2 regions of the Streptomyces sp. NBC_01283 genome follow, and region 2 is predicted to be linked to the other one. Evidence: riboswitches for the same ligand, from Rfam matches in the RefSeq annotation. Region 2 holds a riboswitch; the other holds the start of a gene.
What was found. Region 2 has a riboswitch for cobalamin ahead of OG302_RS28850 (prenyltransferase/squalene oxidase repeat-containing protein). Riboswitches for the same ligand answer to the same signal wherever they lie in the genome.
Positions count from the first base shown of each region.

Region 1: it holds a riboswitch for cobalamin, as region 2 does, so the genes downstream of both, OG302_RS26310 (CbtB-domain containing protein) here and OG302_RS28850 (prenyltransferase/squalene oxidase repeat-containing protein) in region 2, are expected to answer to the same signal.

Region 1 covers NZ_CP108430.1:5,771,293-5,777,201, forward strand. The annotation lists gene OG302_RS26285 (alkaline phosphatase family protein) at 1-250, shown strand, start outside; gene OG302_RS26290 (HAD-IIA family hydrolase) at 332-1,111, shown strand; gene OG302_RS26295 (hypothetical protein) at 1,181-1,720, shown strand; gene OG302_RS26300 (class F sortase) at 1,736-2,401, shown strand; gene OG302_RS26305 (CbtA family protein) at 2,382-3,173, opposite strand; gene OG302_RS26310 (CbtB-domain containing protein) at 3,194-3,415, opposite strand; cobalamin riboswitch at 3,447-3,569, opposite strand; gene OG302_RS26315 (ANTAR domain-containing protein) at 3,900-4,655, opposite strand; gene OG302_RS26320 (glycoside hydrolase family 6 protein) at 4,818-5,849, shown strand.
Region 2 covers NZ_CP108430.1:6,380,063-6,385,971, reverse strand. The annotation lists gene OG302_RS28860 (aldehyde dehydrogenase) at 1-484, opposite strand, end outside; gene OG302_RS28855 (MBL fold metallo-hydrolase) at 698-1,747, shown strand; cobalamin riboswitch at 1,786-1,920, shown strand; gene OG302_RS28850 (prenyltransferase/squalene oxidase repeat-containing protein) at 2,044-3,261, shown strand; gene OG302_RS28845 (SCO2322 family protein) at 3,258-3,926, shown strand; gene OG302_RS28840 (energy-coupling factor transporter transmembrane component T) at 3,934-5,103, shown strand; gene OG302_RS28835 (ABC transporter ATP-binding protein) at 5,100-5,909, shown strand, end outside.

The DNA of each region.
Region 1 (5,909 bases), 610 kb from region 2:
CGCGCGGGCCACCCTCACCTACACGACGTACTACCGCCAGGAGGCCCCGCAGAAGGGCGAGGTGCTCGTCTCGTACGACGGAGGGGCCCCCGTCGCCGTGAAGACGTACACCGCGGACACCCCCTCCCGCGTCGAGAACATCGCCCTCCAGGTGCCCGCGGGAGCCAAGAGCGCGCAGGTCCGCTTCCGGTACACCGGCGGGAACAACTGGTATTGGGTGATCGACGGGGTCACGATCACCGCTTCCTGATTAGGCTGAGGGGCGTCGGCACAGAGCTGTCCCGGCGCCCCTGGCCTCACCCGTTCATCGCAGACCGCAGGAGTGCACCCCATGGCAGAGCGCAAGCCCATCGAATCGTGGCTCACCGACATGGACGGCGTGCTCATCCACGAGGGCGTCCCGATCCCCGGCGCCGACTCCTTCATCAAGCGGCTCCGTGAGTCCGGGAAGCCCTTCCTGGTCCTGACGAACAACTCGATCTACACCGCCCGCGACCTCCAGGCCCGCCTGAACCGCATGGGCCTCGACGTGCCCGTCGAGAACATCTGGACGTCGGCGCTCGCCACCGCGAAGTTCCTGGACGACCAGCGCCCCGGCGGCACCGCGTACGTCATCGGCGAGGCGGGCCTCACCACGGCCCTGCACGACATCGGGTACGTCCTGACCGACCACGACCCGGACTACGTGGTGCTCGGCGAGACCCGTACGTACTCCTTCGAGGCCATGACCAAGGCCGTGCGGCTGATCAACGGCGGGGCCCGCTTCATCTGCACGAACCCGGACGAGACCGGCCCCTCCATGGAAGGGCCGCTGCCCGCGACCGGCGCCGTCGCCGCGCTGATCACCAAGGCCACCGGGCGCAGCCCCTACTTCGCGGGCAAGCCGAACCCGCTGATGATGCGGACCGGTCTGAACGCCATCGGGGCGCACTCCGAGACCAGCGCCATGATCGGCGACCGCATGGACACCGACATCCTCGCCGGCCTCGAGGCCGGAATGGAGACGTTCCTGGTGCTCACGGGCCTGACGTCCCGCAAGGACATCGACCAGCACCCGTTCCGGCCCTCGAACGTCGTGGACTCGATCGCGGACCTCGTCGACCGCGTGTGACCACCCGTTTGCCGCACACGGGAGGCGTGAGCAGCAGCCGCGCGTGAACCTCGGAACAGGAGGTTCACGATGCGTAGAGGTTCACTCACCCTTCGTGGCATAGCCGGGGCCGCTGTCCTCGCCGCGCTCCCCGTCGTCGCCACGACGCCCGCACACGCCCATGACGAGGGCAAAGTGCACGCCACGGTCTCCCCGGCCAGCGCCGCGCCGGGGGCCAAGGTGGAGATCAGCGTCGATGGCTGCGACGGGACGACCGGTTCCGCGGGGTCCGGGGCGTTCACGGGCGACGCGAAGCTCACCGGCAGGGACGGCGACAAGTACTCCCTGAACGGCTCCGCCACGATCAGGGAAGGCGTCACCGGCTCGTACGACGTCACCGTCGTCTGCGACGGCCACCCCCACCAGGGCGCGGGTACCGTACGCGTCGTCCAGCACCACTCCGAGCCCGTCTCGCCGGTCCGCGCGGGCGGCGGCGGCACCGCGCAGCTCGCCGCGCACACCCAGGAGGCGGGCCCCGGCACCCGGCACGCGGTGATCGGCCTGGTGCTCGCCGGGGTGGCCGCCGTGGCCGTGGCGCTCCGCAGCGTCCGCCGGCGCCGCTCCGAGTGACGGGCGGCGACCGCGATGTCGGACCATGAGGGATCGGCGGGGCACGGGCGCTTCCTCACCGGGGTCGCCTGGGCCCTGGTGCTGGTGGGCCTCTGGCTGTGGGGCAGTGAGATCACCGACGTACGGGGCGGTGTCTCGGAGCCCACGAACGGTGACGTGGCGGCGGTGGGCCGCCCCTTCGCCGTCGAACTCCCGGACGCGCACGAGCCGCTCGGAGCCGCCAGACCGCAACGTGTCGACATCCCCTCGCTGAAGGTGCGGGCACCCGTGATCAGCCGCGGCCTCGACCCGGACGGCGCCATCGATCCGCCGCCCTTCGAGCAGGCGGAATCCGTCGGCTGGTACGGCGGCGGGACGCGCCCCGGAGCGGCGGGCACGTCCCTGCTCGTGGGCCACGTCGACACCGAGACGCGCCCCGCGGTCTTCTACGACCTCAGCGCGGTGCGCCCCGGCGAGAAGGTCAGGGTGACCCGGGACGACGGCTCGGTCGCCGAGTTCACCGTGGACGACGTCCAGGTCCTCAGCCGGGACCGCTTCGACGCGAAGAAGGCGTACGGCCCCCACGAGGAGGGCCGCGCCGAACTCCGCCTGATCACGTGCGGCGGCTCGTTCGACCGGGCGGCCAAGACGTACTCGGCGAACGTGGTGGTGTCGGCCTACCTCACCGGGGTGGGGCCGTAGAGGTGGTGCCGGGGCGCGAGCGCACTCCCGCCGCGCTCGCGCCCACGGCGGCCCCTTCCCGGGCGGCCCGCAGTCCCAGGCCTCCGAAGACCGCCGCGAACACCGCCCACAGCAGGGCGTGCGAGGCGACCGAGAGGACGCGGAAGTCCCACAGGAGCACCGCGTCGACCGGGACCGGGTCGGGATTGTCCGGGAGCAGGAAGAGCACGGCGAGCACGGCGACCGTCGTGAGGGCCGCCGCGGTCTGCCGCACCGGGTCGGGTCTCTCCGACAGGCGTACGTACACCTGCCGGACCAGGAACATGCCGAGGACGCCGATCGCCACGGACGCGAGCCACATCGCCTGGCGGTCGCCGACCGTGCCCGCGTCGCCGACGCCCGGCGGGTTCGCCGGGTAGCGCAGACCGGGCAGCAGGGAGACGGCGAGGAAGGCCGCCCCCGCGAAGGCGAGGGCGCGCGGCCACGGGTGCGCGTACGGATCGCGGCGGTGCACCAGGGCGTACGCCACCGCGCAGAGGACGCCGACGGCGAGACCGGCGACGAGCGAGGTGACCACCAGGCCCGCGTGCTGGGTCGAGCGCGTGAACAGCTCCTCGTGGTGCTGCGCGTGCTCATGGGCGGCCGACCGCTTCTCCTCGGCGCGGATCGCCCGGTCCATCAGCGGCTCGGCGAGGAGCAGCGAGAAGAGACCGGCCGCGAGGCCCGCCGTTCCTCCCGCCACGAGACCCCGGCCGAGCAGGGGCAGTACGGGCGAGGACGCCGAGGATGGCATGGTGCCGTGTCCGTCCCCGGTCAGTGGCACGGGGCACCGAAGAGGTGCCGGCCGTCGTGCGCGAACTCGTGGAGATAGCTGCCGGTCGCCGAGATCAGCGAGCCGTTGTCGAGGAAGACCGCGTAGAGCGCGATCAGCGCGATGAGGGCCGCGGCCGAGGCGATGAGCCAGTCGCGGGTCTGGACCGTGGCGGCCCGGGCCGCCGTCCTGTCGGTGTGCGGTGCCGCGGTGTGCAGTGCCATGTCGAAGCGTCTCCTTCTGGGGTTCCACGCCCCGAAGCAGGAGTACGACGGCTCAGTTCCTGGCTTCCGCACACCACTTGGGCGTCCGGTCACAGTGGCGGGACCGCCCCGGAATGGCACCGGGTTCCTGTCAACCGTCGCCTCGATGTATGGACTTGTCGTCCCGGAGAGTCCCAGTTGGTCATGGACACTGTCAACGGTCCCGGTACAACCAGGGCCCGGTCGGCGGCCCGCTCCCCCCGGAGCCGTCGACCGGGCTGGTCCTCGACCGCGCGCGCACGAGCTGCGGGAGTAACCCGGCGCCGGCGCGGGAGGTTCGATGGCCAACCCCACTGTGCGGGATGGACGACAAGGCCGGGGGCTTGGGCCGTTGTGACGACTGTAGAACGGATGAGCGCTGGAGCCTAGGGGTGGATTGACGCCAAGTCGTGCTCCGCTTCCTCTCTGTGATCACCGCAGGTGGTGGTGGTTCTCAGGATGACCTTCAGGACGGTTCGGACCAACCGCCGCGCAGCGCCGCGTCATCGAGCGATCCCTTGATCACGTCAGTGGCGACCAAGTCCATGACCAGCCGTTCTCTGCGCGCGTACCGCCGCAGCACGTCAAAGGCGTCGTCCATCCCGGTATGCCAGCGTTCGGCGAGCATTCCCTTGGCCTGTTCGATGCGTACGCGGCTGGTCAGGGCGCCCTGGAGCTGGGTGGCGAGCGTTCGATACCGCGTGTAGGCGCGGTGGTTGTGCAGGCCCACCGCGGCGGCGTCGGCGATGGCCTGCGCGAGCCGCAGCTCGTCTTCGGCGTGCGGGCACCGGGAGGTCTCGGGCACGAAGACGTTGAGCGCCCCGAGCAGGGTCTCGCGCTGGCGCAGCGGCACCGCGTACGTCGCCCCGATGCCGTGGCGCCGCGCCAGCGCGGTGAACTCCGGCCAGCGCTGGGCGGGTTCGGCCGTCGCGAGCCGCACCGGTGGCACGGGCAGACCGGTGCCGAGGCTCTCCACGCAGGGCCCGCCGTCGTGCTGGACGCCGAGCAGGTCGAGTGCGAGTGCGCGGGGATGGCCGCCGGTGGCGACCGCGGGGGCGCCGAAGCCGTCGAAGATGACCCCGGCGGCGGACGCGTCGAGGAGCTCCACGCAGTGTCCCGCGACCCGGCCGAGGTAGAGCTCCGGGTCGAAGTCGTCGTCCAGGGTGTTCGCGGTCTCCACCAGGACTTGGGCAAGCCGTAGTTCAGAGGTGCGATCCCGCATGATCTCCTCCCCATGGAGCGCCGCCCCGCCCACTGCACCTACCCGTTGACGACCCGCTGTAACAGGTCTCCTACAGGTCTTCGCAGCGGACGGGCGGGCCTCGTGGCCAGGGTGGGCGTATGTCAGGATTGAGAATCGGACAGTGCACCCAAGGGGGAGTGGATGTACCACAAAGGCACCGGCCGCGGTCATCGGATCGCGGTCAGGGGGTTGCAGGCCGCGGCGGCGTTTGCGGGGGCTGCGCTGCTGCTGTCGGGGTGCTCCTCCGATGACGGCTCGGGCGAGGAGGAATCCTCGGGGCCGGTCAAGCAGCAACCCAAGGGTTCCGACCCGTACTGGGTCAACCCGGAGGGGAACGCGGCCAAGCAGGTCGCCGCGTACGAGAAGGACGGCAAGAAGGACGACGCCGGTCTCATCCGGAAGATCGCCGAGCAGCCGGTCGCCGAATGGATCGTCCCGGAGAACGCGGAGGACCAGGCGCGCGGCTTCACCGAGGCGGCGCAGAAGGCCGACAGGGACGCCCTGATGGTCCTCTACAACATCCCGCACCGGGACTGCGGCCAGTACTCGGAAGGCGGCGCCGCCGACGGCAACGAGTACCGGAAGTTCATCGACCAGGTCGCCGCGGGCATCGGCGACCGCAGGGCCACGGTCATCCTGGAGCCGGACGCCGTGCTCCACATGGTCGACAACTGCACGCCGGAGGAGTTCCACGAGGAGCGGTACGACCTCCTCAAGGGCGCCATCGGGAAGCTCAAGTCCCTGAAGAACACCAAGGTGTACCTGGACGCGGGCAACGCGGGCTGGAAGAACCCGGACTCGCTCTGGGAGCCCCTGAAGTGGTCGGGTGTCGAGCAGGCCGACGGATTCTCGGTCAACGTCTCGAACTTCCAGACCACCGAGGCCAGCACGGAGTTCGGCAAGAAGCTCTCGGCGAAGATCGGCGACAAGCCGTTCGTCATCGACACCGCGCGCAACGGCAACGGCCCGTACACCAAGGGCAAGGACACCTGGTGCAATCCGCCGGGCCGTGCGCTGGGCGAGGCACCCACGACCAAGACGGACGATCCGCTCGTCGACGCGTACCTCTGGGTCAAGCGGCCCGGTGAGTCCGACGGCACGTGCCGGGGCGGCCCGAAGGCGGGCCAGTGGTGGCCCGAGTACGCGAAGGGCCTCGCGGAGGCGGCCAAGTAGAAGCGCCTCGCAGCGCCCCACGAGAAAGCCGCAGTCGCGACTGCCGGGTGACCGGACAGT
Region 2 (5,909 bases):
CGGTGAACTGCGGGACGTTCCACGGCACCACGGCCGCCACCACACCGACCGGCTCGCGCCGTACGAGGATCTTGCCGAGGGCTCCGTCGCGCGCCTCTTCGTACGTGAAGTTCTTCGCGACCGTGAGCGCCGAGTCCCAGACCATCATCGAGGCGAGGGACTGCACCATCACGCTCGCCGTGTACGGGGTGCCGTTCTCGGAGCTGATGACGCGGGCGATCTCCTCGTGCCGTACGGCGAACGCGTCCTTGATCTTCGTGACGACCTCGATCCGCTCGTCGAGCGTCATCCGGGGCCAGGGGCCCTCCTCGAACGCCTTGCGCGCGGTGGCGACGGCCCGGTCGACATCGGCGGGCGCCGCGTGCGGCACACGCGCGAAGAGCTGGCCGGTGTGCGGCGAGACCACCTCGATGACGTCCTTGCCGAGGGGGTCCACCAGCTCCCCGCCGATAAAAAGCTGTCCGTGTTCCACGAGCTCGGTCATGGCTGACTGCCTCCTGCGGGATTCCGCCTGCGCGGCACGCTTTCTGACACTGTTTCAGAACTGATACCAGTTCTAGTTCCAGTAGTCCACGGAGAGCGAGATGCAAGTAACCTGTCGAAACAGTCGACTTGGGCGATCATTGGAACTAGTTCTAGTTATGGTGACGACGGCCGTGGTCGTGGCCGTGCAGCCGACGAGAGGCGAGGGTGCCCGATGACGCAGGTGACCGATCCGAAGGCGACCGACCACGGCGGCGGCGTGTGGAGCATCAAGGTCCCCATCCCGGACAACCCCCTGGGCTTCACCCTGGTCCACCTCCTGGACACGGACGCCGGCCCTGTCCTCATCGACACGGGCTGGGACGACCCCACGTCCTGGGACGCCCTCGCCGAGGGCCTCACCGCCTGCGGCACGTCCGCCGACGCGGTGCACGGCGTCGTCATCACCCACCACCACCCCGACCACCACGGTCTGTCCGCCAAGGTCCGCGAGGCGTCCGGCGCGTGGATCGCGATGCACGAGGCGGACGCGTCGGTCGTACGCCGTACGCGGACCGGGCCCCCCGAGCGCTGGTTCGACTACATGGTGGAGAAGCTGACGGCCGCCGGAGCCCCCGCCGACCACCTGGCCCCCCTGGTGGCGGCCCGTGACGCGGGCCGCGCGCCCCGGCTGCCCGGCCTCGCCGCCGCGCTCCCCGACCGCGGCATCGCCCCCGGCGAGCTCCTCGAACTGCCGGGGCGCAGGCTCCGCGCGATCTGGACCCCCGGCCACACCCCGGGCCACGTCTGCCTGCACCTGGAGGAGGAGCACCCGGCGCGGCTGCCGGGCCACGGCCGGCTGTTCTCCGGCGACCATCTGCTCCCCGGGATCACCCCGCACATCGGCCTGTACGAGGACCCCGACGACGAGACCGTCACCGATCCGCTCGGCGACTACCTCGACTCCCTGGAGCGCATCGGCCGCCTGGGCCCCGCCGAGGTGCTTCCGGCCCACCAGTACGCGTTCGCCGACGCCCCGGCCCGTGTGCGGGAGATCCTGGCCCACCACGAGGAGCGTCTGACGGACCTGCTCGCCCTCCTGGCCGAGCCGCTCACGCCCTGGCAGCTCGCCGAGCAGATGGAGTGGAACCGCCCCTGGGCCCAGATCCGCTACGGCTCGCGGAACATCGCGGTCTCCGAGGCCGAGGCCCATGTGCGGCGTCTGGTGAAGCTGGGGCGTGCCGAGGCGGTCGGCCACGATCCGGTGCGCTACCGGGCGGTGTGACCTGCGGCCCGGGAGGCGGGCACCCCGGACCGCTCCCCCTACGGGCCGGTAGAGTGACCCCGTCGTCATCATGCCCGTACGGGGGAAAGCCGGTGCGAATCCGGCGCTGACCCGCAGCCGTGTACCGCGTCCAGCGGTGAGCCGGAATGCCCGGTACCGAGCATGACCGGCTCGCTTCATCGGGGCCCCCGATGAACGGCACCGTCGAGGTATACGGAGCCGGAGCCGCCCGGTGCCCGTGCCCGCACGCGCCCGTGCTGCCCCGCTCCCCCGCAGGGAGAGGCACCCGCCGCATCATGAACGTTCGCCGCAGCGCAGCGGTCCTGGCCGCCGTCGCCGTGATCGGTTCGGCCGCCGCCCCGGCCGCTTTCGCGGACAGCGCGTCCCCGTCGCCTTCCGCAGCCCTCCCCTCCGGGCTCTACGGAGACGCGGATCCCAAGTTCGACGGGGTGTTCCGGCAGTCGTACGCCCTGCTCGCCCAGGACTCGGCCGGTGTGAAGCCCGCCGCGAAGTCCGTCGACTGGCTCACCGGGCAGCAGTGCGAGAGCGGCGGTTTCGCCGCATACCGCGCCGACGCGGGTGAGCCGTGCGACTCCAAGACGATGTTCGACAGCAACGCGACCGCATCCGCCGTGCAGGCCCTGGCCGCGCTCGGCGGTCAGAAGAAGGCGGTCGGCAAGGGCGTCGACTGGCTGAAGTCGGTGCAGAACAAGGACGGCGGCTGGGGCTACAGCCCCGGCATGGCCTCCGACGCCAACTCGACCGGCATCGTGATCGGCGCCCTCGCCGCGGCGGGCGAGAAGCCGCAGTCGGTGAAGGCCCAGAGCGGCAAGTCCCCCTACGACGCGCTGCCCGCGCTCTCGATGAGCTGTGACAAGGACGGCGGCGCCTTCGGCCTCGCGGACGCCAAGTCCGGCAAGCTCTCGCCGAACGCGGACGCCACGGCGGCCGGTGTGCTCGGCGCCCACGGCAAGGGCCTGGTCGTCGACCCCGCCGGGAAGAAGGCCGCCGCCCCGAAGTGCGAGAAGGCGGACACCGCCGAGCAGGCGGCCTCGAACGGCACCGGCTACCTCCTGAAGACCCTCGCCAAGGGCGACGACCACCTGATGTCGTCGATGCCCGGCGCCAAGAACATGCCCGACCTGGGCAACACCGCGGACTCCGTGCTCGCGCTCGCCGCGGCCGGCCAGCCGGAGCAGGCCAAGAAGTCCGCCGAGTGGCTGTCGAAGAACTCCGCCGACTGGGCCAAGAAGTCCGGCCCGGCCGCGTACGCCCAGCTGATCTTCGCCGCCCGCGCCTCGGGCCTGGACCCGCGTGACTTCGGCGGCGCGGACCTGGTCAAGCAGCTCAACGCGACCGGCCCGGCCCCGCAGGCGACCGAGGCCGCCGACGAGAAGAAGGACAGCGACGACGACAGTGGCGTCAGCGTCTGGTGGATCATCGGTGTCGGTCTGGTCGCCGGTGCCGGCATCGGCTTCCTGTACAGCGGCAACAAGAAGAAGCAGCAGCCGTGACGCGGGGTCGCGTGCGGTGCGGGCGCCTGGTGACCGGGGCGCTCGTCGCCGCCCTGTCCGGCGTCCTCGCCGCCGCCCCCGCCCAGGCCGCCGGCTACCGTTACTGGTCCTTCTGGGACCGGGACGGCTCCACGTGGGCGTACGCGACCCAGGGGCCGAGCACCGCACGCCCCGACGACGGGGCCGTGCAGGGTTTCCGGTTCTCCGTGTCCGCCGACTCGAAGGACGCCGCGAAGCCGCGCGGCGCCGCGGACTTCGACACCATCTGCGCCAAGACCCCCGCCAAGGACGACCGCAAGCGGATCGCCCTGGTCATCGACTTCGGCACGCCGGGTGACGCCCCCGACGGCGAGACCCCGCCGAAGCCGCGTACCGCATGCGCGCGGGTCGCGGACGACGCGACCAGCGCCGACGCGCTGGCCGCGGTCGCCAAGCCCCTGCGCTACGACAGCAACGCCCTGCTGTGCGCCATCGCGGACTTCCCGAAGTCCGGCTGCGGCGAACAGGTCTCGGGCGACGGGGAGTCCGGGAAGAAGCAGGACCGGACGGCGAGCGACAAGGACGGCGACTCCGGTGGCCCCTCCGTCGGTCTGATCGCGGGTGTGGCCGCCATCGCCCTGCTCGGCGGCGCCGCCGTCTGGCAGGCACGCCGCCGACGCGGCTGACCGCACGATGACCGATCACCCGAGCACCGCTCCCGGTGCGCTGCGGCGGCGCCTCGCCCCCGAGGCGCACCGGAGCAACGCGCTGCACCCGGGCGCCTGGTGGGTGTGGGCGCTCGGGCTCGGCGTCGCGGCGTCCCGCACCACCAACCCGCTGCTGCTCGGGATGCTGATCGGCGTCGCGGGCTATGTCGTGGCGGCGCGCAGGACGTCGGCGCCGTGGGCTCGGTCGTACGGCGCCTTCGTGAAGCTGGGTCTCGTGGTGATCGCGATCCGGCTCGTCTTCGCCGTCGTCCTCGGCTCCCCCATCCCCGGTACGCACGTCATCATGACGCTCCCCGAGGTGCCGCTGCCCGACTGGGCGAAGGGCGTGCGGATCGGGGGCCGGGTGACGGCCGAGGGGCTGCTCTTCGCGCTCTACGACGGGGTGCGCCTGGCGGGTCTGCTGATCTGCGTGGGCGCCGCGAACGCCCTCGCCAGTCCGGCGCGGCTGCTCAAGTCGCTGCCGGGCGCGCTGTACGAGGTGGGGGTCGCCATCGTCGTGGCGATGACGTTCGCACCGAACCTGATCATGGATGTGCAGCGCCTGCGGGCCGCGCGGCGCCTTCGCGGGCGCGCGGACCGGGGCATCCGGGGGCTGCTCCAGGTCGGGCTCCCGGTCCTGGAGGGCGCCCTGGAGCGGTCGGTCGCCCTGGCCGCCGCGATGGACGCGCGGGGCTTCGGCCGCAGCGCGCCGGTGCCCGCGGGGGTGCGCAGGGCGACGGCGGTCCTGACGCTCGGCGGCCTGATGGGCGTCTGCGCCGGTACGTACGGGCTGCTCTCCGCGGACGGCACGGGCTACGGCCTGCCCGTCCTGGCCGCCGGTCTGCTCGCCGCGCTCGCCGGACTGCGCCTCGGCGGCCGGCGCTCCGTGCGCACCCGCTACCGCCCCGACCCCTGGGGCGTGCGCGCCTGGCTCGTCGCCGGGTCGGGGATCGCGGTGGCGGGCCTGACGATCTGGGCCGCCTCCTACGACACTGCCGCCCTGCACCCCGGGGTGGTCCCCCTGACGGCACCGGCCCTGCCGCTGTGGCCCGCGGCGGCCGTCCTGGTCGGACTGCTCCCCGCCTTCGTGGCACCGGTGCCCGCCGATTCCGCCGCCCCTGTCCGCGCCCCCGCTCGCTCCAAGGAGCCCTCATGATCCGCTTCGAGGATGTCTCCGTGACGTACGAAGGGGTCGAAAGGCCCACCGTGTGCGGGGTCGATCTCGCCGTGCCCGAGGGCGAGCTGGTGCTCCTCGTCGGCCCTTCCGGGGTCGGCAAGTCGACACTGCTCGGCACGGTGAGCGGCCTCGTCCCGCACTTCACCGGGGGCACTCTGCGGGGCCGGGTGACGGTGGCCGGGCGCGACACCCGTACGCACAAGCCGCGTGAACTCGCCGATGTCGTCGGTACGGTGGGCCAGGATCCGCTCTCGCACTTCGTGACGGACACGGTCGAGGACGAGCTGGCGTACGGGATGGAGTCGCTCGGGCTCGCCCCCGACGTGATGCGCCGCCGGGTGGAGGAGACCCTGGATCTGCTGGGCCTCGCCGATCTGCGCGAGCGCCCCATCGCCACGCTCTCCGGCGGCCAGCAGCAGCGCGTCGCCATCGGCTCGGTGCTCACCCCGCACCCCGAGGTCCTCGTCCTGGACGAACCGACCTCCGCCCTCGACCCGGCAGCCGCCGAGGAGGTCCTGGCCGTACTGCAGCGCCTCGTGCACGACCTGGGCACGACGGTCCTGATGGCCGAGCACCGCCTGGAACGGGTCGTGCAGTACGCGGACCAGGTGCTGCTGCTCGCGGCGCCGGGCGAGCCGCCCGTGCTCGGGGACCCCGCATCGCTGATGGCCCGCTCTCCGGTCTACCCGCCGGTGGTGGGCCTCGGCCGCCTGGCGGGCTGGTCCCCGCTGCCGCTGACGGTGCGGGACGCCCGGCGCAGGGCGGGCGCGCTGCGCGAACGCCTG